One region of the Sphingobacterium sp. MYb388 genome, then DNA from elsewhere that is predicted to be linked to it. Evidence: riboswitches for the same ligand, from Rfam matches in the RefSeq annotation. Region 1 holds a riboswitch; each other region holds the start of a gene.
The links. Region 1 has a riboswitch for S-adenosylmethionine ahead of metE (5-methyltetrahydropteroyltriglutamate--homocysteine S-methyltransferase). Riboswitches for the same ligand answer to the same signal wherever they lie in the genome.
Positions count from the first base shown of each region.

Region 1 (7,816 bases):
TACTGGACGGTTTGTCAGGGTTTGAGCGTATGAAGACCAACGTACGGTCATATCAGCAGGACGGTAAACATCACCATAAATAACTGGAGGTTTTACACAACGTGAACCATATGACTGAACCCATCCGTTTTTAGTGAAGGCATAACCTGCTAATTGCTCTCCGAAGTACTCAACCATGTCATTACGTTCGAATTCACCATGAACTAATACATCGATATCCAATTGCTCCTGAAGACGGATTGTTCTTTCTGTCTCTTCTGCGATTTCTTTATCGTATTGTTCTTGAGAAATTGCGCCTTTTTTCAAATCAGCTCTCCATTTACGAACATCTTTAGTTTGTGGGAATGAACCAATTGTCGTTGTTGGAAATGCTGGAAGATTAAATTTCGCTTGTTGTGCTTCTTTACGAGCTAAGAAAGTAGATGTACGTTTAGCATCATCATCAGTGATATTTGCTGTACGTTCTTTAACTTCAGGCTTGTGGATTAAAGAAGATGTACGACGGTCTTCCGCAGCAGCCTTATTGGCTTCGAAACGCTCAGCGGTTTTTGCATCTACTTCGCCTTCAGCTAAGATCGCTAAATCTTTTACCTCTGCTAATTTTTGCTTAGCAAATGCCAACCAATTTTTAACTTCTTTAGGCAATGACTCTTCATTATCTTCATTGTCTAAATCGAAAGGTACGTGTAATAATGAACTCGAAGGTCCTACTAATACACGGTCTTTGCCTAAAGCATCAACAGCTTTTTTGATTTGTGCTAAAGATTTTACGTAATCATTTTTCCAAATGTTGCGACCTTCAACTACACCCAAAGAAAGTGTTAATGAAGCCGGAACTTTGGCTAATATAGTGTCGAGTTGGTTTTCACCTCTTACTAAATCAACATGAACTGCGTAAACTGGTAAGTTTAGAGCTGTTTCTTCGTTGTCACGTAAAGCCTCGAAATAAGTCGTTACAATAATTTTGATGTCTTTAGCAGCAGCAGCTAATTTAGTAAATACACGAGTGTATAGAGCACGTGTTGCATCATCAATATCTAAAGCTAAAAATGGCTCATCAATTTGTACATATTTTGCACCAGCGGTAGCCAATTTAGTTAAGATTTCTTCATATACAGGAACCAACTTATCGATTAAATCGATACGGTTGAAACCAGATTCTTTTTCTTTACCTAATAATAAGTATGAGATCGGGCCAATTAACACAGGCTTCGTTTCAATACCTAAAGATTTTGCTTCATTATATTCATTTAAGAATTTCTCTGAAGTCAATTTGAATTCTTGATTTTTCACGAATTCAGGTACGATGTAATGGTAGTTGGTATCAAACCATTTTGTCATTTCCATTGCCGTTACGTCAACGCCATCTTGCTGGAAACCACGCGCCATTGCAAAGTAAAGGTCCAAATTGTATCCTTTATCTTCGTTATTTAAAAGTGATTGATATTGTGCAGGGATTGCACCTACAGTTAATGTCAAGTCTAAAACTTGGTCATAAAATGAAAAATCATTGGAAGGAATCAAATCGATGCCAGCATCTTTTTGAGTTTTCCAGTTGCCTTCACGGATTTTCAGTCCAGCCTGCAATAATTCTTGCGCGCTGATTTTTTTAGCCCAATATGCTTCATTGGCCTTTTTCAACTCGCGGAAGGCACCTACACGTGGGTAACCTAAGTTGTTCGTTAGTAACATAAATATAAAATTATTTTATTTGTTCAACCTTAACGAAGCAAGAAATTAGAAGGATTTTTTTATTCGAAATAAAAAACGATCAAAAATTCTTGAATCTATTTACTAAATTTTTTGATTGCTTTTAGAGAGGAGGGCACAAGATATATTTTGTGTCTAGCTTATCATTCCCACTTTTTGATGGGGTAGAATGTAGCACCTTGTCAATCGACAGGTTGCTAAGGCTTCATTGGGTCTATTCCCTCTGCCTTTCTCTATAAGCGCTGTAAATATCGGAATTAGTTTTATAAAAACAAATATTTTGTAACTTTTATATAAAAATGATAATAAACCAAGGTTTAAAATTGGAAATTAGCAGACAAACCAATTTGTTTTCCATTGTAAAATGGTATTGCCATCGTTAGGTAACTTGTTTTTTTTGATTGCAAGTGTTTATCAAATAATGGTAAGAGCCAGTATGCAATTTTTGTTCCCATAATACCAATACCAGCTCCCATGGCGACGTCAGAAAACCAATGTTTATGATTATACATTCTCAGGTAACCTGTTCCCGCCGCAATTGTATAGCCTGCAATACCATACCAAATGGATTGATCTTTATATTCTTGCCATAGAATTTCTGCACCGGTAAAAGGTACAGCAGTATGTCCTGAAGGAAAAGATTCTTGATCTGCGCGATCGGGTCTCCAAGTAGGTGTCGTTTTTTTTATGGTATATACTGCTGATAAGGTGATTGCATGGGCAATCGAACTTACCACTAAGCGTTGTTTTAAATTGTGCTTACTTGGTATTCCGAGTAAGTCAAGCCCAAAGACCGCTGCAGAAGGAATGAAAACACTAACATTATCAAGTTTAAAGGTTTTGGACGGATCATTATTAATTGAATTGTTTATTTGTTGATCCTTATGTTTGAGGTATGGGCTATTTAATGAGATTACTCCGTAAGTCATTAAAGCCGCAGGAACTATTAATTGCTTATAATTTATTGGCTTAGCATTGGTTTCAAAATCTTGATTATCATTTTGTAAAGTATCTTTTTGCGCATAAAGCGATGTAGAAGAGCAAAAGATTGAAAGGATTAAAAAAAATGGAATCGATAGTTTCATTGTTGCAAGATAAACAAAAAGAGATGTTTTTAACATCTCTTTATTATTCTAGTAATTGTGTATTAGCTAACCAATAATTTATAGCCTTTTCCATGTACATTGACAATTTCAACTTTGGGATCATCTCGTAGGTATTTTCTCAATTTGCTTAAGAAAACGTCCATACTCCGGCCTGTAAAGTAATTGTCATCATGCCAAATTTTTAAAAGGGCTTCTTCTCGAGTCAGTACATCATTCTTTTTTAGACAAAGTAGACGTAATAATTCCGCTTCTTTCGTTGATAGTTTTTGTTGCACACCTTTATGCGCAATTTGTTGACTTGTATAATCGAAGAAGTACTCTCCAATCTCAAATTTATCGCTTACAACCTGATCATCTTTCTCTCTTACAACACGCTTAAGCAATGCATTTATGCGAAGGAGTAATTCTTCCACTCGAAATGGTTTTGTGATATAATCATCGCCACCAAGTTCAAATGCTTCTGTTTTATCTTCCATCATACCTTTTGCAGTAGCAAATATGATGGGGGTTGTTGTATTTATTTTCCTGATTTCTCGGCCTACTGTAAAGCCATCTTTCTTGGGCATCATGACGTCTAAAATGCAAAGATCATAACTGCTCTTGCGAAATTGATTGACAGCTTCTTCACCATCTGTACATAAGGTGACATCAAATTTCCCTTTAAGCTCTAAATAATCTTTTAATAAATCTCCTAAGTTTGGATCGTCTTCTGCTAATAGTATCTTCTGCATATTCTTATGGTTTTGTTCGAATATTGATGATAATATACGAAATTAATATCGTTTTAAATTTAATTTTTTATGGGTAATAGAATGTCAAACTGCGTTCCCTTATCTTTATCGCTTTTTACTTGAATTTTACCATTCATTCTTTTAATAATATCATAAACATATGATAGTCCCAATCCAAAACCTTTTACGTTGTGGACATTTCCTGTAGGAATGCGATAAAATTGATCAAATATTTTTAATAAATGATCTTTTGCCATTCCAATCCCATTATCAATAATTGTAATTTGAATACTTTCTTTTGTATTTTTGGTTTTCACAATTATGTGTGGATTATCTTTACTGTATTTTATAGCATTATCTACCAAGTTGAAAAATACATTTGACAAATGAAGTTCATCTCCTACTACAATATCATTTTGTGCATCAAAGTGATGTTCAAATTTGCCACCTACTTTTTGTATTTGAAGTTGCATGCTGTCTAATACTGCTGAAAGCAGATCATTAATGTGAATAGGTGTTTTTTCTAACTTTAATGTTTCTTTTTCCAGACGGGCAATATCTAATACTCGTTCGATATGGTTACCTAATCTCACATTTTCATCATATATAATATTTGCAAGACGCTTTACTCTACGCTCATCAGATATGATCTCTGGATCTCGCAAGGATTCACTAGCTATCATAATTGTAGCAACAGGTGTTTTAAATTCGTGCGTCATATTGTTGATAAAATCAGTTTTCATCTCTGAAACTTTTTTCTGTTTGAATATGATTAATAGGGTATATGCAAAACAGCCAATTAATAGGAAAAGCAAAGCTATTGTAGGGAGCAATAGATAACTCATATTATCAACAATGATAGTACTTTTTCTAGGAAAATAAACGCTTAATCTTCCTGGAGGAGAACCAATATCTCCTTTAAATAGAGCTGTTGAATAACGAGTTATTTTATTTGGTTTAATAATATTATCGATGGTTTGTACACTGAAAACGATATTACTGCTATCGCGAACTTCAATATTAAAAGGATAATTGATATCTCTTTCTGCAAGTTCCTCTTTTAATAAGTTTTGAATGAGATTAATATTTAAGCGCTCTCTAAATGGGCGTTTGGATAGCTCCATTCCAATAGCAACATCTTCAATAAGACCGCTTCTTTTCCCGCCAATAGCTGCGATAGTATCAAATACATTTTTACCAGTTCCAATCAAATTCTGACCGCTCATATTTTCCAACTTATTTTCAAGATCTACTATTTTCTTAGCAATCTGTTTATTGAATCTTGGAGGTAAAGTCGCAATTTTATACTCAATTGCTTGCTTTAAGATAGGATCTATTGTTGGTATAACGAATCTTGCACTATCATCTTTTGCATTTTCTTTTGGTAGAAATTTGGTTGCTCCAATTTCTACATATTCTTTTATGACATGATCAGGACTGTTGTATTTGATGACGTCAATGCTTAATACATTTTCTTTACTTTTTCTATTGATGTAAGTCTCATAAAATGAATTTTCAATAGATACAACACTAGGAAATGTTTCTTTTAGTTGATCTTCAGCTTCTTTAAATTTTTCTTTTATGGCATATTGATCAGCTCTTAAGTTTTCCAGATCTCTTTGCATTTTCAATTGTTCAGCAAGATGCCTTTGCTTCTCCTGCTCAAATTGATATTTTTTGATATTGGTTTGCTGTTGCACTTTTGCAAAATCAATTACCTCCCGACGTTCTATTTTACCTGCGACTGCCGTTAAGGAAGCATTGACCGATTCGTCAAACAATTGTGATTTTTGACGATAGGATTCTCTGATAAAATAAAATTGCATAGCTGCCACTCCCAGTAATGCTAGGGTCATCAAGCTAATAATTAAAACTATGCTACTTTTCTTCATTTGTTACAAATATAGGGATGCTTTATTTGATTTAATTGCTTTTAACAATGTTTAACAAGCTTAATGTTTCATTATGAAGGATTAAGCTTTATTTTAGATAAATATTTTATAAAAATACTCGATATGAAAAAGATATTAAGTTTAGTTTGTTTCTGTATTTCATTTTTTGCAACACATGCATATAGTGTATCCAGAGATACATCAAGTGCTAAGTTTGGTACAGAGGGTAATAAATACGGATCGAAAAATTTTGATTTAAAATTGGAGCCCAATTCGGATGAACGTTTTAATGTAGTAAAATCGAATAGTCTGCCAATAGATAGGGAGGGTGCAGATTTGAATATGAGAGGAAGTCGCTACAAGTCTAATACTCCGGTGTTAAAGATTCCGACAGATCCAAATGTTCATTATCATATGCAACACAAAAAAACTGACATTGACGATGCAGCTCCGATACCAAATTCTTTTAAGAATGCTATCCCTTTAGGAGACAGTGGCAATTCTAAACTTGAGAATAAGCCTGTTCAACCTTTATATAAATTAGAGTTTTTACCCGATAGCCTGATGCATCGTCATGACTCTCCACTCAAACGTAATGGATATAAAGCTAAATGAAGATAATTAAACCATATTTTATTGTTGCTTAAATTTTGACGGAGCTTTATTTTACTTGGTTTTTAGTTAAAAATATAGGTTCATATAAGGCAATGGGCAAACAACAACAATTAATTAGTCGCTAATTGCTATATATTGGCTATTCCTTAGATTTTGAAGTAAAGGAATTTCAGTAAATCTTGAGAATCAGCATCTAAAATTTAATTATGCTCAGTAATTGTACTTATCATATTTTGCTGTACAAGAGGTTTATTTATTATACAACCTTTTAAATGCTATTGTTCTTTGAAAGCCATAATATTTATCATCGTTATGGTGGCAAAGGGAATACTAAGTTTTACGATATTCCTTATTAGATGTAAAAAACTGTGTTTTAATTAACATTTAGAAAATAAAAATAGGTCAATAACAACTAAGCTATTGACGTTACTTTACCCCGTAAGTCTGTTTTAAAATGAATTTAACAGCATCTTTAATTCGATTTATTCCTTCTTCTGTTGTTAAGTTTATCTCACAAAAGGTACTATCTGTTGTTTTTGTATGCAATACAAGATAATATATACCAGCTACTAGTAAACTAGAGACGGCTCTAAGATCAACATCTTTTCCAGCGAGTTCTTTATCAGAATATGGGAAAAACAGGGCACTCATCTTCTCTCTAGTCTGCGTTACATGGGACATAATATCAGATTTTTCACTGATCTGCCAAAGTACTACTTTTTGCATTTCTTCATTCAATGTGAATTGATCAATTTGCTCCAGTAATAAGTTTTCAAGGAAAAGGCGAGAGCTAGTACCTGAAGCTTTTGCAAGTGTTTCCTCAGCAGCAATGGTTGCTTCTACCCAGTAGTCCTTACCTTTTATATATGTTTCGATAAGATTGTCAACACTTCCAAAGTATACTGAGATTAATTTTCTGTCTACTCCAGCAGTACTGGCAATATTCGCGATTGAAAGTCCTGTATATCCTTTTTTTTCCAAAACTGCACCCACTGCTTGGATAAGTTTGGTCATCGTTCTACTTTTATCGTTCTTTTCTCCTTGATACGTTTTTCTGGCCATTGAAGTAATATATTTAGTTAGACACTGCCGTAATATATTTAGTTAAACTTTAGGATCAAAGTTAATTAAATATATTGCTTTCTTTCAATTAGATGCTTTTATCTTGTCTTAGTAAGATCAATTTTTTTGCCAATATGTTCAAAAGCATTTAAAACATGGTCTAAATGCTCCTTGCTATGTGTAGCCATTAAGCTGGTTCTGATGCGTGCATCTTTTTTAGAAACACCAGGATAAACAATGCAATTTGCATATACACCGGCCTCTAGTAGCATTCGTGCTACTTGCGCAGTTTTGTGTGGATCCCCAATCTTCACAGGAATTATTGGAGACTGTGTTGTGCCTATATTTAAGTTCAGTGAAAGAAGTCCGTTTTTAAAATAAGCAATATTTTCTGCTAATTTGGTTCTCCATTGTGGTTCTTCATCAATGAGTGCGATCGCTTTAATTAAGCCATTGGCGGCGGGTGATGATGTTGAAGAAAATACTTGTTGCCTAGCTTGATAGCGTAAATAATTTATAATTTCTGGAGTTGACACAATAAAACCGCCAATATGTCCAAATGCTTTGCTTAAAGTGCCAGAAATGATGTGAACTTTATTTAATAAATTATAAACTTCAATGCATCCTCGTCCTTTTTCACCTATTACACCGATGCCATGTGCATCATCTACCATTAAATAAGCACCATATTTTTCACAGA
Region 1 is NZ_JBBGYV010000012.1:65,330-73,145, forward strand. Features, by position in the region: gene metE (5-methyltetrahydropteroyltriglutamate--homocysteine S-methyltransferase) at 1-1,692, opposite strand, end outside; SAM riboswitch class I at 1,848-1,952, opposite strand; gene WH188_RS24615 (phosphatase PAP2 family protein) at 2,028-2,795, opposite strand; gene WH188_RS24620 (response regulator transcription factor) at 2,858-3,547, opposite strand; gene WH188_RS24625 (sensor histidine kinase) at 3,607-5,439, opposite strand; gene WH188_RS24630 (hypothetical protein) at 5,563-6,054, shown strand; gene WH188_RS24635 (TetR/AcrR family transcriptional regulator) at 6,481-7,116, opposite strand; gene WH188_RS24640 (aminotransferase class I/II-fold pyridoxal phosphate-dependent enzyme) at 7,215-7,816, opposite strand, start outside.

Region 2 (7,816 bases), on a different contig from region 1:
TTTAGCAGTAATAATAGCCGATTCATTCCAAATTTTGAAATTCCCAGTTAACCATTTATTAATCTGTTGGTGTTGCCAAATTTGGTTGACTTCATGTAAAATCGCTGACTTTTCTGAAGGTGTAAATATTCCTTCAGAAATATATTGATTTATAATACCATCAATTTCGTCTTCAGAAGTTATGATCGACATAATTTCGTGAGCCATTACACCATATTGGGACGCTTTATCCAATAGCAGGATACTGGTGATAGTGCGTTGTGATGATTTATCAAAGGCTTTATCCAATTCTTTTGAAATCGGGTATTGCTGTAAGGCAATTTTGCCAACTTCAATCTTAGTGCTTTTTTCTCTACGAATAACATGGTCGATATGCAATTCGTTGTCGGTAAGTGTAAAGGCTCCATTATTGCTGTCAAGCACTTGATAAACAATATCACTGATTAAATCATTTTTTACATCCATTCCCATTATCTCTCCCGTTTTTTTGTCAACGATTTGCTTAAAAGCAGGAGCCGATATATAAAGATGTTCTATTGCTCGGGTTGTCGCCACATAAAATGTATTCAGGGCATCCATATAATTGAAAACCATCTCTTCATAATATTTTTGATAGAGTGTTGATTGCCCTAAAGAAGAGGTATATTTTATGGGCGCCTTTCCAATAATTTCAAGAGCTGTACCTTCCGTATCTATCCAGAAGTTTCCGTTGGTCATACCATCTAGTGTCCAACTGCAGAAAGGAATCATAACGACATCGTAAGCTAAACCTTTAGATTTATGTACAGTGGTTACCTCAATGGCATCCACTTTGCCCGAAGAAGGAAGTACCGCCTTCACCCCATCTTCATCCCAAAAGGTTAAGAACTGGTTAATTCCGCGTTCCCCATTTGCAGAAAAATTAGCGATCATATCTTTGAATGCAAGAATATAAGGCAAATGTGGGTTGTGTAATGAGGTTAAACTATAAACTTCTATAAGTTTTTCAACGAGGTGAACTAAGGGTAATTTTTGCCAATTTTCCCAATTTTCAATCAGATCCTTAGGGAGGTCCTCATTTAAATTAAGAACATCATTTTCCTTAAATTTCAACCAGACTTCGGCATTGAAATTTTGCTCTTTTTGAATAATATGATAAAGATGTGTGATTTTAGCTTTATATAAAATGTGCTTATCCGTATTAAAAACAAATGCTTTTAATGTTTCGATCAACAGCTGAATACCTTCGTTAGCCTCTAATGCCAGTGCGTCTCCAGAGATAACTTCAAAATGTAACTGTTTTTCATTTCTATAATTCATTAATTCGTGGATAATCAATCGCGCCTGTTTATTCGATCGTACAAGGATTCCGATTTGATTAGCTTGGTATCTGCCCGAAGTAATCCATTCTTCAATCTGTTCACATAAGGAAGATACAGTAAGATTTTCAACTTGTGAGTTTCTTCTCACGTTATTTTCTACATCAAAATATTTGATGGTAATAGAACCCTTTTGTGATTCATCTAAGACCTTTGCTTCTGGAACCTTTTGTGACGCACCATCGTAGGCTTTATTAATCATGTGGTCATATCCCATTTCCTGCCACCATGTTTGTCCTTCCGTAGTAAGATTAGTAGCAATATGTTCATTAAGTAACTGTTGGATATGATCAGGTACTGTCTCAAATAGGTAATTATTGAAATGAATAATATTTGGAAGACTTCTATAGTTTACATCCAGCGAGCCATTCTCAACAAGTTCCTGTAATTCCTGCTCGTTTGAAATATGAAAGGCATCTGCTACTTGTTTTTCAGCCTGTTCCAATAGTATTCGCCAATCTCCATTTCTCCAACGGTAGATACTTTGTTTAACATCACCAACGATTAAATGCTCGGATAATTCTCCCGATGCATTCCCAAGGGCATTAATCAATAAAGGACTGTAATTTTTCCACTGAATGCGGGAAGTGTCCTGAAACTCATCGAACAAGAAATACTGATAGCGATTTCCAATCTTTTCCCAAATAAAAGTAGGATCTCCATGTTGATCTAGCCCAAGCTTATTCAATTGGATCTGCGCATCGGAAATTAATTGTGCATTATTTTCCTTTCGCCATTGCGCTAACAAATCACTCATTTCTTTTAAAAGACGGAGGTAGTAGAAATTCTTTTGGAATGCCTCATATGTGATATAAGTACTTAATTTATCCTGTAATATTTTGAAATTTTTTAAGATAGGTAAAAGTGCCTGCTGTAGTCCGTAATTAACTTCTTTTTTGCCATCTAAAAATGCATCTTCCTTATCTAGGAGCTCTACATATTTACCAATGATCTCCTGTAGTTTAGAAGTACTTTGTTTGAATACGTTGTTCTTTGAATTAGAAAGCGAGTAAATCGGATTTCTACTTTTTCCTTTTAAGTCAGCAGAATCCATATTTAATGCCTTAAAAGTATTTGCAAAACTTTTTATTTCCTCATGAACTGCTTCTAGGAATATTTTTGTAAAGTTTTCAATTTCTTTATTTAAGGTATTGAACACTTTATCCGAATCTTGCGATAGGAGGTGTTTGTCAAACTCTTTAAAGTTTTCAGAAAATATCTCATTCGCTAGATTGGTTAATTCACGACGATAGTTCCAGTTTTCATTATTTAAAATTTTCTTTTCCGCATATTCAATAATCCATTCCAATAAATCAGGGCGTTGATCCAGAAGTTGATTTAACATGACAGTAAGGTCCTGCCGCACCTTACTTGTATTCATTTCAATCTTGTAAGCAGCATCTAAATTGAGTTCGTAAGTAAAGCTTCGAATCACTTTTTGCGAAAAACCATCAATGGTACTGATGGTAAAATGGCTATAATCATGTAAGATTTTACGATAAACACGATGTGCTTTTTCTTGAATTGAAGTCGTACTCCAATATGGAAATTGGGTCAACAATAAACGTCTATAATCATCGATTTTTCGGCTTTTGTCACCTTGTGCTAATCCTTTTAGAACAGATAAGATCCTTTCCTTCATCTCAGCGGTCGCCTTATTAGTAAAAGTGACGGCCAATATTTCACGATAACTGTTTTCTTTTGAAAGTAATAAAGTCAGGTAATGGACAGTTAAGCTGAATGTTTTGCCTGAACCAGCTGAGGCTTTTAATATTTTTAATGGCGCTATCGATGACATGAATTCAATTTGATTTGGAAGGATGAAAATACGCTTATTAATTTGAATAGACAAAATTGCTAATGCGTACGGAACCTTTAGAAATAAGGCAAAATTACAAATTAATTCCCTATATAAATTTGTATCATCCAGATGGCATCTATGATTTGTTTCGTTGTAAGACTAAGACGGTGTGCATGAAATAATTTGGCCATAATGGTATATAATGACGCTTATTTGTCATCTTTCTTATTCTGTGGAAGTTGACTTCTATTTTTAGTTTTTAACTTCCAATAATCCTTTGTATCTTTGCGTCCCCTCTTGCATGTAGCACGGGGGATATGTTGAATACATAAATAACACAAAAACATGGCAACTAAAATCAGATTGCAAAGACATGGTAAAAAAGGACGTCCTTTTTACCACCTAGTAGTAGCAGATGCACGTGCTCCACGTGATGGTAAATTCATCGAACGTATTGGTTCTTACAACCCGAACACAAATCCAGCGACTATCGTTTTGGATTTTGACAAAGCTTTGGATTGGATGAATAATGGTGCACAACCTACTGACACAGCTCGTACTATCCTTTCGGATAAAGGTGTTTTATACAAAAAACACTTATTAGGCGGTGTTAAAAAAGGTGCATTTGATGAAGCAGCTGCTGAAGCTAAATTTGTAGCTTGGACTGAAGCTAATGATGCAAGAACTGCTGGTAAAAAAGACGGTTTAGCAACTACTAAAGCTGAAGCTAAGAAAATTGCATTAGCTGCTGAAGCTAAGAAAAAAGAAGAAAAAGCTGCTGCTATTGCCGCTAAAAATGCGCCAGTTGTAGAAGAAACTCCTGCTGAAGAAACTGAAGCTCCTGCTGCAGAAGAAACTGAAGGTTAATTTTTCTTTCATACAGTATCAAGAAAGCCGGTTCAATTTTGATCCGGCTTTTTTTTAAGAATGTAGTTGCTATACCTACGAAGTACTGTATTTATATATTTATATTTTTAAATTTGCACTTTCAAATTAGAACATGACCATAGAAGAAAGTTTTTACATCGGTTATATTAGCAAAACACGTGGATTAAAAGGTGAGCTTCAGCTTTTTTTTGAATTTGAAGATTATCAAGATTTAGACTTTGATGTTTTATTTGCTGAAGTGAATAAAAAATTAGTGCCTTACTTTGTCGACAATATCAAATACCAATCAAATAGTACAGCCTATTTAAATTTAGAAGACGTCGATCATATTGATAAAGCACAACCTTTAGTGCGTAAGAAAATATACCTTCCAAATGATAAAATGCCAGAGCGTGATCCTGATGATTTTAGATATACGGATTTAATTGGATACTTGGTGATTGATGAAGTTCATGGAGAATTAGGAGAGATTAAACATGTACAGGAAATGCCTCAGCAATTTATAGCAACAGTAGACTTTAATGGAAAAGAATTGATGTTCCCATTAAATGACGATCTTATGCTAGGAATTGATTCAGAGGATAAAGTTTTAGAGGTTGATTTACCAGATGGATTGGTTGAGCTATATAAGGAGATTTAAAGTCTTCACGATATACAGATTAATAAAAAGGAGTTACTGTAGTTATATGCAGTAACTCTTTTTTATTTAAAGAAATCCATTTTAATAAACGTTTTATTGGGGCATTTTTTTAGGCATGACCTTAATATTATTTTGATTATAAATTTCTATTGCCGATATTAGCCGATGCTTATAGAGAAAGGCCGAGGGAATAGACCCAATGAAGCCTTAGCAACCTGTTATTTTATAAGGTGCTACATTCTACCCCAACTCAGAGCTGGGAAAGATAAGTTGAAACAAGTCCACTTGTGCATTTCGATGTAAGCCAACCAAAATCACTTTAAAAAATATTAATGAAAATCGTTGATCATATCAGTAATGCCAAAGGAAAAACTTTGTTTTCTTTTGAACTGTTGCCACCAGCTAAGGGGCAAGGTATCCAAAGTATTTTTAAAACAATGGATGCACTTATGGAATTCAAGCCTCCCTTTATCGATGTGACTTATCATAGAGAAGACTACATGTATAAGAAGCACGAGAGCGGTTTATTAGAACGTGTGGCTTATCGTAAACGTCCAGGGACTGTTGCAATTTGTGCCGCTATTATGAATAAGTATAAAGTGGATGCTGTACCACATCTTATCTGTGGTGGTTTCACAAAAGAGGAAACTGAAAATGCTTTGATAGATTTGAACTTCTTGGGTATTGACAATGTGCTCGTATTGAGAGGTGATGCAAGAAAAGGCGATCCTGATTTCATACCAACAGAAGGTGGTCATGCATTTGCAACAGATCTTTTACAGCAGGTTGCCGATATGAACCAAGGACAGTACTTACATGAGGATATTGCGATTTCAGAAAAGACCAACTTTTGTATTGGCGTTGCAGGATATCCTGAAAAACACTTCGAAGCGCCAAATTTTAATACCGATTTTAAATGGTTAAAAAAGAAGGTTGAGATGGGGGCTGAGTTTATTGTTACACAAATGTTCTTTAATGTTGAAAAATATAAAGAGTTTGTCAATAAGTGCAGGGAAAATGATATTCATATTCCAATTATACCAGGTTTAAAACCATTGACAACAAAAAAACAACTGATTACGCTTCCGAAAATTTTTCATTTGGATATTCCAGAGGAATTGAGTGAAGCAGTATCCGGATGTAAAAATAATGCAGACGTGAGACAAGTCGGAGAAGAGTGGTTGGTACAACAATGTAAAGAATTAATTGACTTTGGTGCGCCAGTTTTACATTTTTATACCATGAGTAATCCTGGACCGACTAAAAGTATTGTAGAAAAGTTATTCTAAGACTTATATCGTATAAAAAAGCCTGCTATCACATTATAGCAGGCTTTTTTATGCGTTTCGATTTTTGTTAAAAAAAGTTAATCACCCTCAAATGAAATCTCTTTTTATTATATTTAATTGAAAATTAATTTGATTTATCAAATAATCAATTAAACCTGAATCATTCATGGATTATAAGAAAGTAAACAACGTGTTAGGTTGGCTATGTGCCATCATAGCAACATCCGTTTTCATTATCACAGCAGAGCGAACAACAAGTTGGTGGGATACTGGTGAATTTATTGCATCAGCATATAAACTTCAGATTGTTCATCAGCCTGGAGCACCTTTGTTTCTAATGTTGCAGAATATATTTTCAAATTTTGCTTTAGGAAATTTAGCTCAGATTGCATTTTGGATGAATGTGGGTTCTGCTATATGCAGTGGTTTGACAGTTATGTTTTTGTTTTGGACCATAACAGCATTAGCAAGAAAAATTATCCAATCTGATCATCAATCCAATGATAAAAATCATCTGATTAAAATAATGGGAGCAGGCATGGTGGGAGCTTTAGCTTACAGTTTCTCCGATACATTCTGGTATTCAGCAGTAGAATCTGAAGTTTATGCGATGTCATCCTTATGTACAGCAGTCGTATTCTGGGCAATTCTAAAATGGGAAGCCCGTGCAAATAAACCGCATGCAGATCGTTGGCTTATTGTCATCGCTTATATTATTGGACTTTCAATAGGAGTTCATTTATTGAATCTATTAGTTATTCCAGCGATAGCACTTATTATTTATTTTAAGAAAACTGATCGTACAACGTTTTGGGGAATTAGTAAAGCATTGTTTATTGGACTAGGAATATTGGCCATTATTCTGTGGGGAATAATCCAGTACCTTATTAAATTTGCTGCCAAGTTTGATTTGTTTTTTGTCAATACACTTGGATTAGGATTTGGCTCGGGCATATTCGTTTTTATCATAATGATCTTATCGGCATTAGTTTATGGCATATATTACTCCATAAGAAAAGGAAAAGTTATTTTGAATACAGCGATTTTGGCAACTTGTTTTATTTTATTAGGATATAGCTCTTTCACTATGGTATTGCTAAGGGCTAATGCTAACCCTTCCTTAAATAATAATGATCCTGAAAACGTATTTTCTTTCTTGGGTTATTTAAGTAGAGAACAGTATGAATCAGAGCCACTCATAAAAGGGCAATATTTTGATGCAAATCCCATAGGTATCAATGAACGTATTGATTATAGAAAAGACAACCACCAGTATACTTCAATAAAAAGAGCCGCAAGTTATCAATTTGATAGAGAAACCATTTTCCCAAGGATTTACAGTCAAAAACCCTATCATCAATATTTTTATAAAGGTTATTTAGGTATTGAAGAAGGAAGAAAAGCAAATTTTGCTGACAACTTGAAATTCTTCTTTAACTATCAAGTGGGGCATATGTATGCACGTTATTTCCTGTGGAACTTTGTTGGAAGGCAAAATGATCAGCAGGGACACGGTTCTTTAACAGAAGGAAATTGGTTATCAGGGATTAAGGCTATCGACAATTTACATGTAGGTGGACAATCTAAATTATCGGATGAAATGATCCATAATCCATCTCGGAATACCTATTTTTTCCTTCCGCTAATAATTGGATTCGCAGGTGCACTATGGCATTTTAAACGTAACAAGAAAGATGCAACTGTTGTTAGTCTCTTATTTATGTTTACAGGATTGGCCATCGTTATCTATTTAAATCAATCTCCTTTGCAACCACGTGAACGTGATTATGCTTATGCAGGATCATTTTATGCTTTCGCAATCTGGATTGGATTAGGTGTA
Region 2 is NZ_JBBGYV010000003.1:621,345-629,160, forward strand. Features, by position in the region: gene WH188_RS13035 (UvrD-helicase domain-containing protein) at 1-3,156, opposite strand, end outside; gene WH188_RS13040 (30S ribosomal protein S16) at 3,505-4,026, shown strand; gene rimM (ribosome maturation factor RimM) at 4,160-4,687, shown strand; SAM riboswitch class I at 4,854-4,959, shown strand; gene metF (methylenetetrahydrofolate reductase [NAD(P)H]) at 5,020-5,976, shown strand; gene WH188_RS13055 (protein O-mannosyl-transferase family) at 6,143-7,816, shown strand, end outside.
Region 2: it holds a riboswitch for S-adenosylmethionine, as region 1 does, so the genes downstream of both, metF (methylenetetrahydrofolate reductase [NAD(P)H]) here and metE (5-methyltetrahydropteroyltriglutamate--homocysteine S-methyltransferase) in region 1, are expected to answer to the same signal.

Region 3 (7,816 bases), on a different contig from region 1:
TTCTTATCGCTTCATTCATTAAATCTATTACCAATGATAGCAGGTCTGCACTTATCTTTTCTGGAATACTTTCCATTTTCTATAGTTTCATATTTATCTTAATGCAATTACGTGATTATTCACTCATAGTGGGTACAATAGGTATATTTATCATATTGGCAATTTTAATGCGCGTATCCACAAAGATCAATTGGTATCAATACGATAAACGATGAGATTGGCAACAGAAGGTATCAAGATATATTTAACATATATCTTGATACTCCTTAAAAGAAAAGCAATATAATGAAATGGATTATTGTTTCTATTTCCATCTATAGCGGTCGGATAAGCCTAATTGCTCATTTGCTGTCTATAACATGTGCATAGCGAGGCCATAGGAAGGCGCATCATTGTGCACATGCAGCATGGAAGTATACTCCACCTTGTGTGATTCTAGGCTCATCCTAGTGTCGTTCTTGTGTGCATGCAGGCTATTTGTTGTGTGCCACTAGGGCGATTGTATAGTCAATGTTATTCGTTTATTGGCTCGTCCTTCACTCCATAATAGGTGCTTACAAAATCTGTTTTGGCTTGCTAATATATTGATGCTTGTTATCGAAGAGTTGGTTGCTTCATTTTTGAAATAGATCTCTCTATATATAAAGTGGTTAATGGTCTATTACCTTGACCGTTTCTATGACATAACTTATACTATAAAATGGCTTACAAGATCTAGAATGAGAAAAACCTCGTATTTGGGTAAAACACAATAATGAGCTATTGTATTTTTTGCAAATGAATTTAACCACGATACAAAAATAAAAATAGGTGTTATGACTCCCGTGAATTGGAGACAACAATAGATGTTTATAAAACCACCATCACATTCAAAGAAAACTATTGGGCCAGATGAGGCAATACGACAGAAGCATGTAGTAATAACTTTATTAACACTTTCTGTCCATGATATGCTATTGTAGCTAAAAAGTATTGGACAGAAAATGTTAGTTATACTTTGATCAGGCAGCATAAAAAAACTTCTTATACGCATCCTCCATATACAGAATCTGAGAATTTATCATGTAGCATATCGTAGAAACCGACATAGATGTGGACCTGATCTTCTTTAATAGAAAATTGTGTGTGTTCCCACAACATTTTTCCATCCGTAGAGATTGCTGCTCCTTCATTCCAAACGCAGGACTTTTCAATTACATAAGCGAGTACAACGACTGCAGTAGGATAACCCTTACAGGCATCTGTATTCCATTCGACATACAGCTTATTGTCCCTACGTTCCACATTAATAAGCTGTGGCGGGACCATATCACCTCGAAATACCAACACTTTCTCCGGATTAACATAGGGCACATTTTCGGTGTCATAATCAATTGCATTGTGGAATAAATAAGATTGGGCCGATTGAAAAGTTCCGATACGACTGCCTTTGGGGGCAACGTTTTTATAGCCAAATGCGATCGGAGCTTTAAGGTGTCTCAGAAACTGGGATACTACCTTCATACGCATCCGATTAATAAGCGTCAATTCGCTAGGAGCTCTTTTCACAACTTGCGGAAGAGACCGAATAATAGCCTGACCGTTTAATTCATAACCTACAATGCTTCCGACTTTACCCGAAAAAGGTCCATTTATCCCACCTTTTAAAATTGCCATAATGGTTTATTTATTTGAAAATTGGCTACAACAAAATATGCGTTTATATAAGTAACTATCTCGCAATTATAACTTGGTAAAAGAGAGATTGTATTACCGCGGCTTAAACTCTAAAATACCTCTATAAACTCTTAAATATCATTTATACATTTCTTAAATATCATTTATACATTAATATAAGTTATTAACCTACAGAAGTTTTACTACGGTATATTTTACCTTCAGCTTCACTCCATATTAAGGTAAAGCATTTCCACTACATGCCCATATATTAAATGAAAAACTAGTACACTTTAAACTTTGATCCAAAGGACCTCACAAATGCACTTGATTAATATCAGACGCATTGTAATTATAAAAGACACATTTATTCAGGTGGCCTATGCTACATTTCATTGAGCTACTCAGTCCATTGACGACATATAAAAAGGTAATTCGACACTTTCTTTAACTAAACGGCCTTCATCAAGTATATCCATAACGATTATACCTTTGTAATACGGTTTATTGTATCTTTCATCCGATACTTTTTGGATACTGGTAAATTTACCCCTCGTTTGAAAACGCTTCCAGTTTTGATCAAGGGATCCATAAGATTCCTCCAACATAAACAGTCCGGTATATTCCCAGTACTTAACACTGTATAATGGATTAGTGTCATCAAAGTCAATCTCCTGGCCTACCAATTTTGAAATATCGCTTTCCAGCTTCAAATTTATAAATTGACCAGAATTGGAGTGAGCAACATATGTATAGTAGTTGTACTGGTCCGATCTACCTGGATTAACAGTTGATTTAGTAGAAGATGAGTACATAGAGAAAAAATTAAAAGCAGATTTCACTGTCATTACATTAAGGATCAATGCTTCGCACGGTGCATATTCAATGGCGTGCAGATCTACTTTACCAGTCAGTACTCGTTCTTGCTCATTGTTTTTATAAACTTTTCCACTAAAAGAAAAAGATAATCGACCACCTGCTTTTTCATATTTAAAATCCGCGATTTGAAAAGATTTCTCTGGCTGAAGATGTGGAGCAAAATAGTTACCATCAGCTGAAGAATTTTGTTTGAAATACTGAACCTTGGCTAATGCTCCATTAGAAAGTAAAGTTAATTTCAATTGTGAATAAGTACCATCAGATTCCTTTACGCTCGTAATAAGATTGATCTGTCCACAATTGTCCAAATTATAGTCGTACTTCACTTTTCCTTTGACAGGATGATTATTGTCAGAGAAGACGATACTCATGTTTGATAGGGGATCAATTTCTTCTGATTTCTTGCAACTAACAATAAGCAGTGTGCAAAAAAATAGCAATAAAAGCAGATATTTCTTCATTAAATCAATATTAGTTTCATTAAAATATTAAAACATTTATGTACAATATATTTTACAATTTAAAAATAACCAAAAATTAATTCAATATCAAATTTAATTTTCCTAACGAAGAGATAATATGTTAATAACAGTGTAACTTACTAAAGGTTTATCCACCCTTGTTGATGGGTGGATCGTCAAGTATGCTTTTATGTCTCGTTCAGCCAACTAAGTTTTGATAAAAATAATATTGGCAGTAAATTTGAAATTATCTTGAAACGGCGAATAATAAAATGAAACAAAACAAATATGATGATCCTAGCTTCTTTGAAAGCTATGGAAAGATGCAACGTTCTATAGATGGTTTAAATGCTGCTGGAGAATAGCATGTTTTACAGAAAATGTTACCCGATTTCCAAAATAAGAAAGTGCTTGATCTAGGTTGCGGATATGGATGGCACTGCATTTATGCTAAGCAAAAAGGGGCTAAAAATGTAATTGGAATTGACTTATCTCAAAAAATGATTGATAAAGCAAAAGAGCATTCCAAAAACTTTGAAATTGAATATAAAAAAATGGCCATCGAGGATATTAATTTTGACCATGAAGAATTTGATGTCGTTATTAGTTCACTTGCATTCCATTACCTAAAAGATTTAAGCAGTGTTTTTATGAAAATAAATCAAATTCTTAAAAAAGGAGGAAGTTTTGTCTTTTCAATGGAGCACCCTGCTTTTACTTCAAGAGCTGAACAGGATTGGTTTAAGGATGAAAATGGAAATCGTCTGCATTGGCCGATGGACAATTATCAGGAAGAAGGTCAAAGAAACACTCGATTTCTTGGACACGAGGTAACTAAATACCATCGAAATTTAGAAACTATCATCAACACAGTTATTAAATCTAATTTTGATATTCAACAAATATCGGAATCCAAACCTTCAGAGGAAGTTTTAAAAATTTATCCGGAAATGAAAGACGAGATGAGAAGGCCAATATTTATTATAATTGCTGCCATAAAGAAATAATAATCGGATCGACATCATTCATAAAATTCTCATCATGAATTAATTATTTTAAAATAAATTTTGAAACAAAATAAAATCTACTAACTTTGTAGAGTATTCAGAATTGCACGTTGCAATACCAACCGAGTTACATAACCGCGGTGGTAAATTAATATGGGTTTCGACCAAAAATATCTGGATACAGTTTATGGTTTAATCCTTTAAATTTTTAAATTGTATGTCAACACCAAATCTTTATCAACATTTACTGGAAAAATTCAGTTATTATTCAATCAACGAACTGATACAGCTCAACAATGATACGGTATCGGAAAAAGGTTGGGGTTCTTCCAAATCTACATTCCGCACTGCGCTCATAAGTACTTTTTCTAAAAGAGGGCTAGATCTTTCCAACATCATTTCTAGAGAAGATGGTTTTACTTCCGTAAAGTATGTCGCAGTAAGATTAGAGGAAAATACGCTTATCCCGATTCTCCAATAAGAGCAAAGACAGCTTTAAAATTGCGTATTCACTCAGCGCTAAAAAGGTTAAATAGCCCTTCCTTTTTGAGCACTGAGTGAAGCTTTTTTTATCCAACTAATTCTATATAATTTTCAGTCACTAATATCAATGGTATGCTTTTTTTAATGCGTTAAGATAGTATTTTATAATTTCTCCAATTCCCTTCAATAGTTTAACACAAAGTGATATCGCGTCATTCTGAACAATTCCTTCACCTTGTTTTCTTTCTCCAATACTTTATTTAATATGTTAAATGATCTTAGATTTTGTATCTTGCCTGTTCATATTCGTATTCTTTATGAAAAAAAAATCTTTAATAACGCTTTCCATTTTATTATGCGCTTCGGCATCAATAGCTCAGGAAAACAAAGAAACCAAAATGGTTCTTAATATGGAAAACACCACAAAAGCACCATTAGATCCGCAGACACTTTGGAAATTAGGCCGAGTTTCTGGAGAAGGAATTTCAACAGATGGAAAAACTTTAATATATGGTGTCTCTAATTATGCTATAGAAACAAACAGTTCGGAAAAAAACCTTTACACATTATCCCTAGAAACAGGTAACACAGCTCCTCTAACAAGTGAAAAGGGCGGCGAGTCTGTTGTACAGATTACAGAAAATGGCGATATCATTTACTTGTTCAAAGGGCAACTTTGGAAAAAGAATAGATATAAAGGTGAAGCTATACAATTGACACACAGCGAAACTGATCTAGAAAATGTAAAACTCTCTCCAAATGGTCAATATATTTTATTTAGCAAAGCAGTTTTAATCAAAAAATATCACAGTACCGACAAATATCCTGATTTACCAAAATCTGACGCTTATGTTTTTGACAATCTTGACTACCGTCATTGGGACACGTTCAATAATGGAAAATTCAATCATCCATTTGTAGCCAGCTATAACAACGGTAAGATTGGCGAAGCAATTGATTTATTGCAGGATGAGCCTTTCTATAGCCCTCAAATGCCATTTGGCGGTTCTGAAGATTTTGAATGGACACCAGATAGTAAAGCTGTGCTATATGTCAGTAAAAAAAGGTTTGGAACAGCGTATGCCGTGAGTACAAATACGGATATCTACCGCTATGATCTTACTTCTAAGCAAACAACAAATCTGACTGAGGGTATGAATGGCTATGATACCAACCCGACTTACAGTCCAGATGGAACTAAGTTAACTTGGCTAAGTATGAAAAAAGATGGTTACGAAGCCGATAAAAATGATATCATTATTTTCGATAAAGCATCATCTCAGCGTTTAAATCTTACTGCACATTGGGACGGCACAGTAAACTCTTTCATATGGAGCAAGGACAATCGTAAGATTTATTTTGTGGCACCATCCAAAGGTACCGTACAACTTTTCGAACTGACTGTTCCTACTAATTTAAAAAACAAATCTTTAGCATCGATTAAACAAATCTCTGAAGGAAATTTTGATATCACAGGAATTGTGGGACAGGTAGCCAATCAGTTGATCGTAACATCAACAAAATTCACAAGAGCTACAGAGATTTACAAATATGACTTAGCGAATAAAACGTTAACGGCATTGACGACTGTCAATGATAAAATGTATGCTCATATCAGTGATAATAAAATTGAATCCAGAATTACAAAAGCTTCTGATGGCCAAGATCTTTTTTCTTGGGTAATTTATCCGCCAGATTTTGACCCAACAAAAAAATACCCAACGATTTTATATTGCGAAGGTGGCCCTCAGTCTGCACTGACCCAGTTTTACTCATTCCGTTGGAATCTACAGCTTATCGCTTCTCAAGGTTATATTGTGATCGCTCCAAATCGTCGCGGGATGCCTGGCTGGGGAGTCAAATGGAATGAAGCAATATCCAAAGATTGGGGCGGACAGCCTATACGGGATTATTTATCTGCCATTGATGATATTTCTAAAGAGAAATATGTAGATACAACACGTCGTGCTGCTATCGGTGCTAGTTATGGTGGTTATTCAGTATATATGCTAGCTGGAGTACATGAAAATAGATTTAAAACATTAATTGCACATAACGGCTTATTCGATATGAGAAGTTGGTATGGTACGACAGAAGAATTGTTTTTCGCGAACCACGAACTAGGCGGTCCTTATTGGGATAAAGCAAATGTAAAATCATATACCGAATTCAACCCTTCTGAATATGTTGACAAGTGGAATACACCAATATTAATCTTTCAAGGAGGTCATGACTACCGCGTGCCGATTGGCCAGGGACTAGGTGCTTTTCAGGCTGCACAATTGAAGAAAATCAAAAGTAGATTAGTTTATTTACCCGACGAAAATCACTGGGTGCTATCAGGGCATAATGCTCAGGTATGGCAAAGAGAATTTTTCGGATGGCTGAAAGAAACCTTATAAATTAAAAAGGCTTGAAGTTTACCTTCAAGCCTTTTTAATTTTATTTCTCCTGCTCTCCCTTTTTACCAAAGATGGAAAGCTTAATGTATTTTCCCGGCTTCTCTTTAATATCTTTCATCAGGTGATCAAGGCTTTCTGAAGCATTATTCAAATTATCATAGAGCTTATTATCATTGATCAATAATCCAATTGAACCCTGCCCTTTGTTGATCTTATCTACGATTGTTTGGAAGTCTGTCATAGCCATATTAGCTTTATCCATAGTTTGTTGGAAATCTAATTTAGCTGCTTTATCTGTTACAGTATTCAAATTGGACATGATAGCTGTGATCTGACCGCTATTATTTTTAAATGTATTGGTAATAACTTCAAGATTAGAGATAATCGTGGTTAATCTTTTACGTTCCGAACCAACCAGACCTTCTACATCTTTCGTAATTAGCTCCACATTTTTTAAAGATGTTGAAATACTATGAACACTTTGCTTAAAGTCTTCTTGAAATTGATCGTCCAAAACAGAATTGACAACTGTTAGTACAGAATCTAATTTTATGGTGATGGTTTCAACTCTTTTCTGAATAGGCTCTACTTTGTCCATTATATTTGCCTGAATACCTGAAGCTAATGTTTCACCATCTTTAGCCATTTCTGTACTATTGCCCATATCAAATACAATTGCTTTTCCACCCAGGAGATCTGTACTTGCTATACGTGCAACGGTATTTTTCGGAACTTTGTATTCGGCTTTAATTTTAAATTCTGTGAGAATGCTTCCATCTGGTTGCAATGTCATCTTAGAAACACGGCCAATCTGATATCCGTTCACTAATACAGGCTTAGAGGCTGTAAGACCATCCACTGCCTGATAAGATGTATAATAGGTATTATCACTGCTAAATACATCATTACCTTTTAAAAAGCTATATCC
Region 3 is NZ_JBBGYV010000008.1:239,467-247,282, forward strand. Features, by position in the region: gene creD (cell envelope integrity protein CreD) at 1-215, shown strand, start outside; gene WH188_RS21495 (DUF6266 family protein) at 1,024-1,656, opposite strand; gene WH188_RS21500 (hypothetical protein) at 2,061-2,906, opposite strand; gene WH188_RS21505 (class I SAM-dependent methyltransferase) at 3,377-4,003, shown strand; SAM-I-IV-variant riboswitch at 4,092-4,185, shown strand; gene WH188_RS21510 (hypothetical protein) at 4,221-4,484, shown strand; gene WH188_RS21515 (S9 family peptidase) at 4,804-6,888, shown strand; gene WH188_RS21520 (MlaD family protein) at 6,929-7,816, opposite strand, start outside.
Region 3: it holds a riboswitch for S-adenosylmethionine, as region 1 does, so the genes downstream of both, WH188_RS21510 (hypothetical protein) here and metE (5-methyltetrahydropteroyltriglutamate--homocysteine S-methyltransferase) in region 1, are expected to answer to the same signal.

Region 4 (7,816 bases), on a different contig from region 1:
ATACCCCTTCATCAAATGTGATGCGTTCCTCTTGCAACACTTTATTCGCTATATTTCTTAACTCACTATCCAAAAGCGGATTAGAAATTAAGAAATTTAATTTTTCTTTAGCATCCATTAGCATGTCTCCTAGTCTATAACAAATGTACCAAAAACAAGGCTAAATTCGTAGAATCTAGCCTTGTTTTTGGTACTGCAATATATGTTGAACAACAATTAATCTGTGAACTGTTGCATATCTATTAATTTCCGGTATAAACCCTCCTGCTGAATCAATTCACTATGGCTACCTGATTCCACAATTTGACCAGCATCAATTACGACAATTGTGTCGGCGCTCTGAATCGTACTTAGACGGTGTGCAATAACAACTGTAGTACGATTTTCCATCAACTTATATAAGGAATCCTGAACCAATTTCTCAGATTCAGTATCCAAAGCTGATGTTGCTTCATCAAGCAACATAATGGGAGGATTTTTTAAAACAGCACGGGCAATACATATACGTTGGCGCTGTCCTCCAGAAAGTTTAGCCCCTCGATCACCGATATTTGTTTCATAACCCAATTCTGTTTTTAAAATAAATTCATGAGCATTCGCGATTTTTGCAGCAGCTTCAACCTCTTCCTGCTTAGCAGAAGTATTAGAGAAAGTAATATTATTAAAAATCGTGTCATTAAACAAAATGGATTCTTGATTAACTACTCCAATCATCGTGCGCAAAGACTCTTGATCGAGATCTCTTAAGTCTATTCCGTCAAAAAGAATCTGACCGCCGGTAACATCCATAAACCGTGGTATCAAATCTACCAGTGTAGATTTACCGCCCCCGGATGGGCCTACTAGCGCAATTGTCTTACCTTTTTCAATAGTCAAATTGATATTCTTCAAGATGTTCTTTTCACCATAAGAAAAATCCACCTGTTGAAATTCAATCGCTTCTTTAAAATCAGTAACTTCCTTAGCATTAGGCTTATCAGTAACTTCACTTTTGGTATCAATCAATTCCAGTACACGCTCTCCAGCAGCAATACCATTATGAATATTGCTAAAGGCATCAGTTAATGCTTTTGCAGGACGCATAACCTGGGAGAATATCGCGATATATGCAATAAATTCCGACGCACCAAATTCATCACTACCTGACAAAACTAAATTTCCACCATATAATAAAATAATCGCCACCATGATTACACCTAACAATTCGGATACTGGCGAACCCATCTGTTGCCGCCTTGCCATGGCACGCATAATACCGGCATAACGATCATTCTCATCATTGAAGCGTTTTTTGACAAAATTTGTTCCATTAAACGCCTTAACAATACGAACTCCTGATAAAGCCTCATCTAAAAAGGAAATCATATTTGCATACGAAGTTTGTCCCGCGATAGCTTGCGCCTTTAATGTCTTAACGATCTTCGATATAAAAAATGCAGAAATTGGGATAACTAACATCGCAAAAAGAGTCAACTTTGTTGAGATAGCAAATAACGTAACTAAAAAAGCAATCAATTGTAATGGCTCTTTAAAGACTACCTGCAAAGTTCCTGTTACAGAAAACTGCACAACCTGAACGTCGGAAGCTACTTTTGAAATAATATCTCCTTTTCTTTGCCCATTAAAATAACCTAAATGCAGATCCATTACATTATTAAAAACAGTTTTACGTAAATTCAATAAAGTATGAATACGTAAGTTTTCCATGATTCTCTGAGATAGATAACGGAATAAATTACTGATAAAGACAGATATAATAATTGCGACGCAAACAAACTTCAATGCACCATAAGGACCATACTGTTGATTGGCCAAATTTGCATAATAAGTAAAATAAGCCGGTAATTGACCAAGACCTTCTGGCTTGACTAACACGACATCGCTTGAAACCTGTTCTGTATTGAACAATACATGAAGCAAAGGAGCCAACATCGCCAAGTTTAACGTACTGAATACAACTGTAATTAATGTAAAGATAATATACGGAATAGCATATTTCTCAATGGGTTTGGCAAAAGAAAGTAATCTAAAGTATGTTTTCATTTATGATATTAAGGTAGCAAAAATACTAAAATTACGCGCAATATATAAGGAATAGTTTAAAGGAATGAAATCTTGCACTTGGATGATATTAAAAATTTAATTCAATAAACACCAATTTAAACGACATTATACTAGTATTTTAATAGAAAAAGCCTAATTTAGTCCTTGTAAATTGTAAAATACCAGAACATAATGCAAATAGAAGTTGCCAAAAGGTTGCAACAAACCGAAGAATATTATTTCTCAAAAAAATTAAGAGAGATTGATGAGCTCAATAAAGCAGGTGCTCGCGTGATTAATTTAGGCATCGGAAGCCCCGACTTACCTCCTCACCCTGAAGTTATTCAGACCTTGACGACAGAAGCGGCTAAAACCAATGTACATGGCTATCAGAACTATAAAGGTTCACCTGTTTTGAGGCAAGCAATTGCAGATTGGTATCAACGTTATTATCAGGCAACATTCAATCCAAATACAGAAATTTTACCTTTAATAGGCTCTAAGGAAGGTATTGTTCACATTTGCATGACTTACTTACAAGAAGGTGATGAAGTTTTAATACCAAATCCGGGATATCCAGCGTATGCGGCAGCAGTACGGTTAAGTGGAGCCACGGCAATTACCTATGATTTATCTGAAGAAACAGATTGGTTACCTGATCTTAAAAAACTTTCTGAAAACGATTTATCAAAAGTAAAATTAATGTGGATCAACTACCCTCATATGCCAACTGGTTCGAGTGCAAACGAAGGATTTTATCTTGAATTGATTGCTTTTGCAGAGGCAAACCATATTTTAATCTGCCACGACAATCCTTATAGTTTTATCTTGACAGACAGCCCTAAAAGCATTATGTCTATTGAAGGTGCAAAGGATGTTGCCTTGGAACTTAATTCATTAAGCAAATCCTCCAATATGGCCGGATGGCGAATCGGTATGTTAGTGGGCGCAGAGGCACGGATCAATGAAGTATTACGTTTTAAAAGCAACATGGATTCGGGAATGTTCTTACCAGCTCAATTAGCAGCGGCCAAGGCATTGCAGTTGGATCAAACATGGTATCAAGATTTAAATGCAATCTATCACGAAAGAAGGCAGTTGGTTTTCGAAATCATGAACCTGTTGGGCTGTACATATAAAAAGAATCAGGTCGGTTTATTTGTGTGGGCCAAAATTCCAGATAATTACGAATCAGGCTACACGTTAAGTGATGAGGTGTTAGATCTATCACGTGTCTTTATTACTCCCGGAGGTATATTCGGAAGTGCTGGAAACACCTATATTAGAATAAGTTTATGTGCCTCAGTTGAAGTATTAAAAGAAGCAATTGCTAGAATAGAACAAGCAAAACAAACGAATTAAGATTGAAATAACATGATGAATATAGCCATTATTGGCGTCGGTTTAATTGGTGGCTCCGTCGCCATGAAACTAAAAGAAAAAAAATTCTGTGATCAGGTTTTTGGTGTTGACAAAAGTGATGCTAATCTAACAAAAGCATTGCAAATAGGCTTCATTGATCAAAAGGCAACATTAGAGGAAGCTTTAGAAAAATGTAAAGTGATCATTCTCACAGCTCCAGTTGATGCGATAATCACATTAGCGCCCAAATTATTGGATCTCGTAAAAGATCAAGTCATCATTGACATGGGCTCTACCAAACTAAATATTTTACAGTTAATCTCGGAACACCCTAATCGTGGCCGCTATGTTGCCGCCCATCCAATGGCTGGTACCGAATATTCAGGCCCCGAAGCAGCATTACCAAATTTGTTTAAAGATAAAATGATGGTTTACGTTGAGGCATTTAAATCTGATGAAGATGCATTCGAATTAACAGATTCCATTACCGAACAACTGGAAATGCGGACGTCATTTATGACTGCAGAGGAGCATGATACACACACAGCCTATGTTTCCCATATTTCTCACCTGACTTCTTTTGCTCTAGCGTTAACTGTTTTAGAGAAAGAGAAATCGCAGGGTCGAATATTTGAATTGGCAGGATCTGGTTTTGAATCAACGGTACGCTTAGCAAAAAGCTCACCGGATATGTGGACACCTATTTTCAAACAGAACAGAGTTAATGTACTCGAAGTGTTAGAGGAAAACATCAAGCAGCTGCAGGCTTTAAAAGATGCCATCCAAGATGAAAATTACACTCAATTACACAAATTGATTAAAAAATCAAATAAGATTAAACGTATTATTAAATAAAACCCACTTGCTCCAACTGGCAAAGGCGAATTATTGTTTCATACAAAGTAATGAGAAGAAAGCATAGGAACTCGCAAGGTTCCTATTTTTTTTTTATTAAAAAAGATCACAGGATCATCGCTCTGCTGTTGTCTGTTTAACACCGTATGCTTCAGTTATATTGCTTTCAATTACTGATATGGATTTCATCCACGACGTATAAACATATCGGAATAAATAAATGCTGCCCCATCAACTACCAATACTTACATAATAGTGAGAGCTTACGATCAATTACGAGTAGAATTAGAAGTATTTTCTAAGAAATAGCATAAAATATTTTGGTTTGTAAAAAGCAAGGCATATATTTGCAACGTAGTTCAAATAGAAATACATCTAATCAACACCTCTTAATCAGGTCTTGATTTATAAAGAAGTGGCGAGAGACTGGCTCAATGACCCACTGGCAACCTTCAAAATACGTTTGAAAAGGTGCCAATTCCTGTCCAAAGTAATATTGCTTTGGAGGATATAAATGAAACGACAAATGATAATAACATTACAACAAAACAAGAAGGTAAATTCTAGCACCAACGTAACAGATACAAATATTCCATCAAAACAGATGCGAATGCTTTTGCACATGTTTACGTTTTCTTGTTAATCAATCTTTTTTAAAATTTATTGATTTCAAGTACATATCCATGTGCCCAATCTCACCCCTATTTTTTATTAACGAATCTTCAACTAATTAATTATAACTACAATGTCTACAAATAAAAATTTAAAATTCGAAACACTTCAAGTGCATGCTGGCCAAGTTGCCGATCCAACAACTGGAGCGCGTGCAGTACCTATATACCAAACCAGTTCATACGTATTTGAAAATGCAGAACATGGAGCGAACTTATTTGCATTAAAACAATTTGGAAACATCTATACACGTCTGATGAATCCAACAACAGATGTATTTGAGAAACGTATTGCTGCATTGGAAGGCGGTATCGCCGCTGTAGCAGTCGCTTCTGGACAGGCTGCGCAATTCATTGCATTAAATAATATCGTAGAAGCTGGTGAAAATTTTGTTTCCAGCAGTAATGTATACGGTGGTACATATAATCAATTTAAAGTAGCATTTAAAAGAATTGGTATTGAAGTACGTTTTACTAAAGAAACAACCGCCGAGGAGTTTGAATCACTAATCGATGAAAACACAAAAGCTTTATACTTAGAAACAATTGGAAACCCAAGTTACGATATTCCAGATTTTGATAAGATAGCAGCTGTTGCTAGAAAACATGATTTACCACTTATCGTAGACAATACTTTTGGAGCTGGTGGATATCTATTTAAACCTCTTGAACACGGAGCTTCTGTAGTTGTAGAGTCTGCAACAAAATGGATTGGTGGTCACGGTACAAGTATTGGTGGTGTCATCGTAGATGGTGGTACTTACAACTGGGGAAATGGTAAATTCAAACAGTTTTCTGAACCTTCAGAAGGATACCATGGATTAGTTTTTTCAGATGTTTTTGGCGTTAATGGCCCATTTGGAAACATTCAATTTGCAATCCGCGCACGTGTTGAAGGACTACGTGATTTTGGACCAGCTATTTCACCCTTCAATTCATTCCAATTGATCCAGGGCTTAGAAACATTATCGCTTCGTGTTCAGCGTCATGTAGACAACACATTAGAAATTGCGAAATGGTTAGAAGCCCATCCGCAAGTGGAAAAAGTGAATTATCCAGGGTTAAAAAGCTCTCCTAGCTTTGCAAATGCGCAAAAGTATTTAAAAAATGGATATGGTGCTGTTCTTTCATTTCAAATAAAAGGTGACGTGACAAAAGCCGATGCTTTTATCGATAGCTTAGAGCTAATAAGTCATCTCGCAAATGTGGGTGATACGAAGTCATTGATCATACACCCTGCGGCGACTACACATCAACAACTGAGTGAAGAAGCTCAAAAAGCTGCAGGTGTATTTGTAGGATTATTACGCCTATCTGTCGGTATCGAACATATTGACGATATCAAAGCAGATTTACAACAGGCCTTCGATAAAATTAAATAATTTCAGATAGCACTATTATATAAAAGCGTAAAAAAAACTATGAGTAAGAAATTAACGATTGGAATGTTTGGATTTGGGGTTGTAGGACAAGGATTGTACGACATTATCAAGACTAAAAACTTAAATTTAGAAATTAAAAAATTTGTCATCAAGAACGCTGACAAAAAAAGATCATTACCTGCTGAATTATTCACAACAGATGCTGAGGCTATTCTTGGTGACTCTGAAATCAATACCGTAGTAGAATTGATCGATGATGCTGATGCAGCTTACGCACTGACTGTTCGTGCATTAAAATCTGGAAAAAACGTTGTTTCTGCAAATAAGAAAATGATTGCCACGCATTTAGAAGAATTAGCGGCAATACAACAAGAATACGGCACAAGTCTACTATATGAAGGTGCAGTATGCGGAAGTATTCCAATTATCCGCAATTTAGAAGAGTATTATGACAATGAATTATTACATGCCGTGACCGGTATTTTTAATGGCTCCTCTAATTTTATATTGTCTAAAGTCTTCAATGAAAATCAACCTTATGCAGATGCGTTAAAAGAAGCGCAGGACCTAGGTTTTGCTGAAACTGATCCTACCTTAGATGTCGGTGGTTTTGACCCTAAATACAAATTAACGATCGTCGCTGCTCATGCTTATGGTATCAATGTAAATCCTGACGATGTTTTCAATATCGGTATTGATAAATTAGGAGCACAAGATATTCGCTTTGCAAAAGAGAAAAATTTCAAGATCAAATTGATCCCTACTGCTCGAGAAATAGATCAAAATAAAGTGGTTCTTTATGTTATTCCTAAGTTTATCAGTTCGGAAAACATTTTATTCAATGTTGAAAATGAAAATAACGGCGTCCTTGTAAAAGCAGCATTTGCAGATGAACAATTTTTCTACGGTAAAGGTGCTGGAGGTCATCCTACCGGATCTGCAGTATTATCTGATATTACAGCGCTACGTTATGACTACAGATATGAGTACAAGAAGCATTTAAATACAGATGCATTATCATACAGTACCGATCATGAAATCAAGGTGTACTTGAGATATGAAGATGACTGCCTAGTTGAAAAATTAGGTTTCACAAAAATTATTGAAAGATATTATGCTCCTGATTTTAAGTACGTTATTGGAACAATAAATTTGAAGAAAATCACAGATCTTAAATCTGAAATAAACAAAACAGGAAATTTTATAGCTGAAATTGCCTAAATTAATAAAAAGTACCGAATACCAACCAACCCTAACACTTGCTAATCACAAGTGAAAAACGTTGGATCTACTTGTAGGTTCAACGTTTTTTTATTTATCATCACCCCAATTCACTTCTATAAACCCCGTGCTGCAGCTACTACAAATCATGACTTATATTTAACAATTCAGATCTTTAATTAATGGCATTACTTACCACATAATCAGGTTCAAAACCATTTAAACTGCTATTTTTTGTTAAAAAATAGCATATTTAGAACTATAATAAATATGTGGCAGAAA
Region 4 is NZ_JBBGYV010000004.1:406,077-413,892, forward strand. Features, by position in the region: gene mqnE (aminofutalosine synthase MqnE) at 1-118, opposite strand, end outside; gene WH188_RS15495 (ABC transporter ATP-binding protein) at 217-2,043, opposite strand; gene WH188_RS15500 (pyridoxal phosphate-dependent aminotransferase) at 2,236-3,405, shown strand; gene WH188_RS15505 (prephenate dehydrogenase) at 3,418-4,260, shown strand; SAM riboswitch class I at 4,663-4,777, shown strand; gene WH188_RS15510 (O-acetylhomoserine aminocarboxypropyltransferase/cysteine synthase family protein) at 5,006-6,313, shown strand; gene WH188_RS15515 (homoserine dehydrogenase) at 6,353-7,534, shown strand.
Region 4: it holds a riboswitch for S-adenosylmethionine, as region 1 does, so the genes downstream of both, WH188_RS15510 (O-acetylhomoserine aminocarboxypropyltransferase/cysteine synthase family protein) here and metE (5-methyltetrahydropteroyltriglutamate--homocysteine S-methyltransferase) in region 1, are expected to answer to the same signal.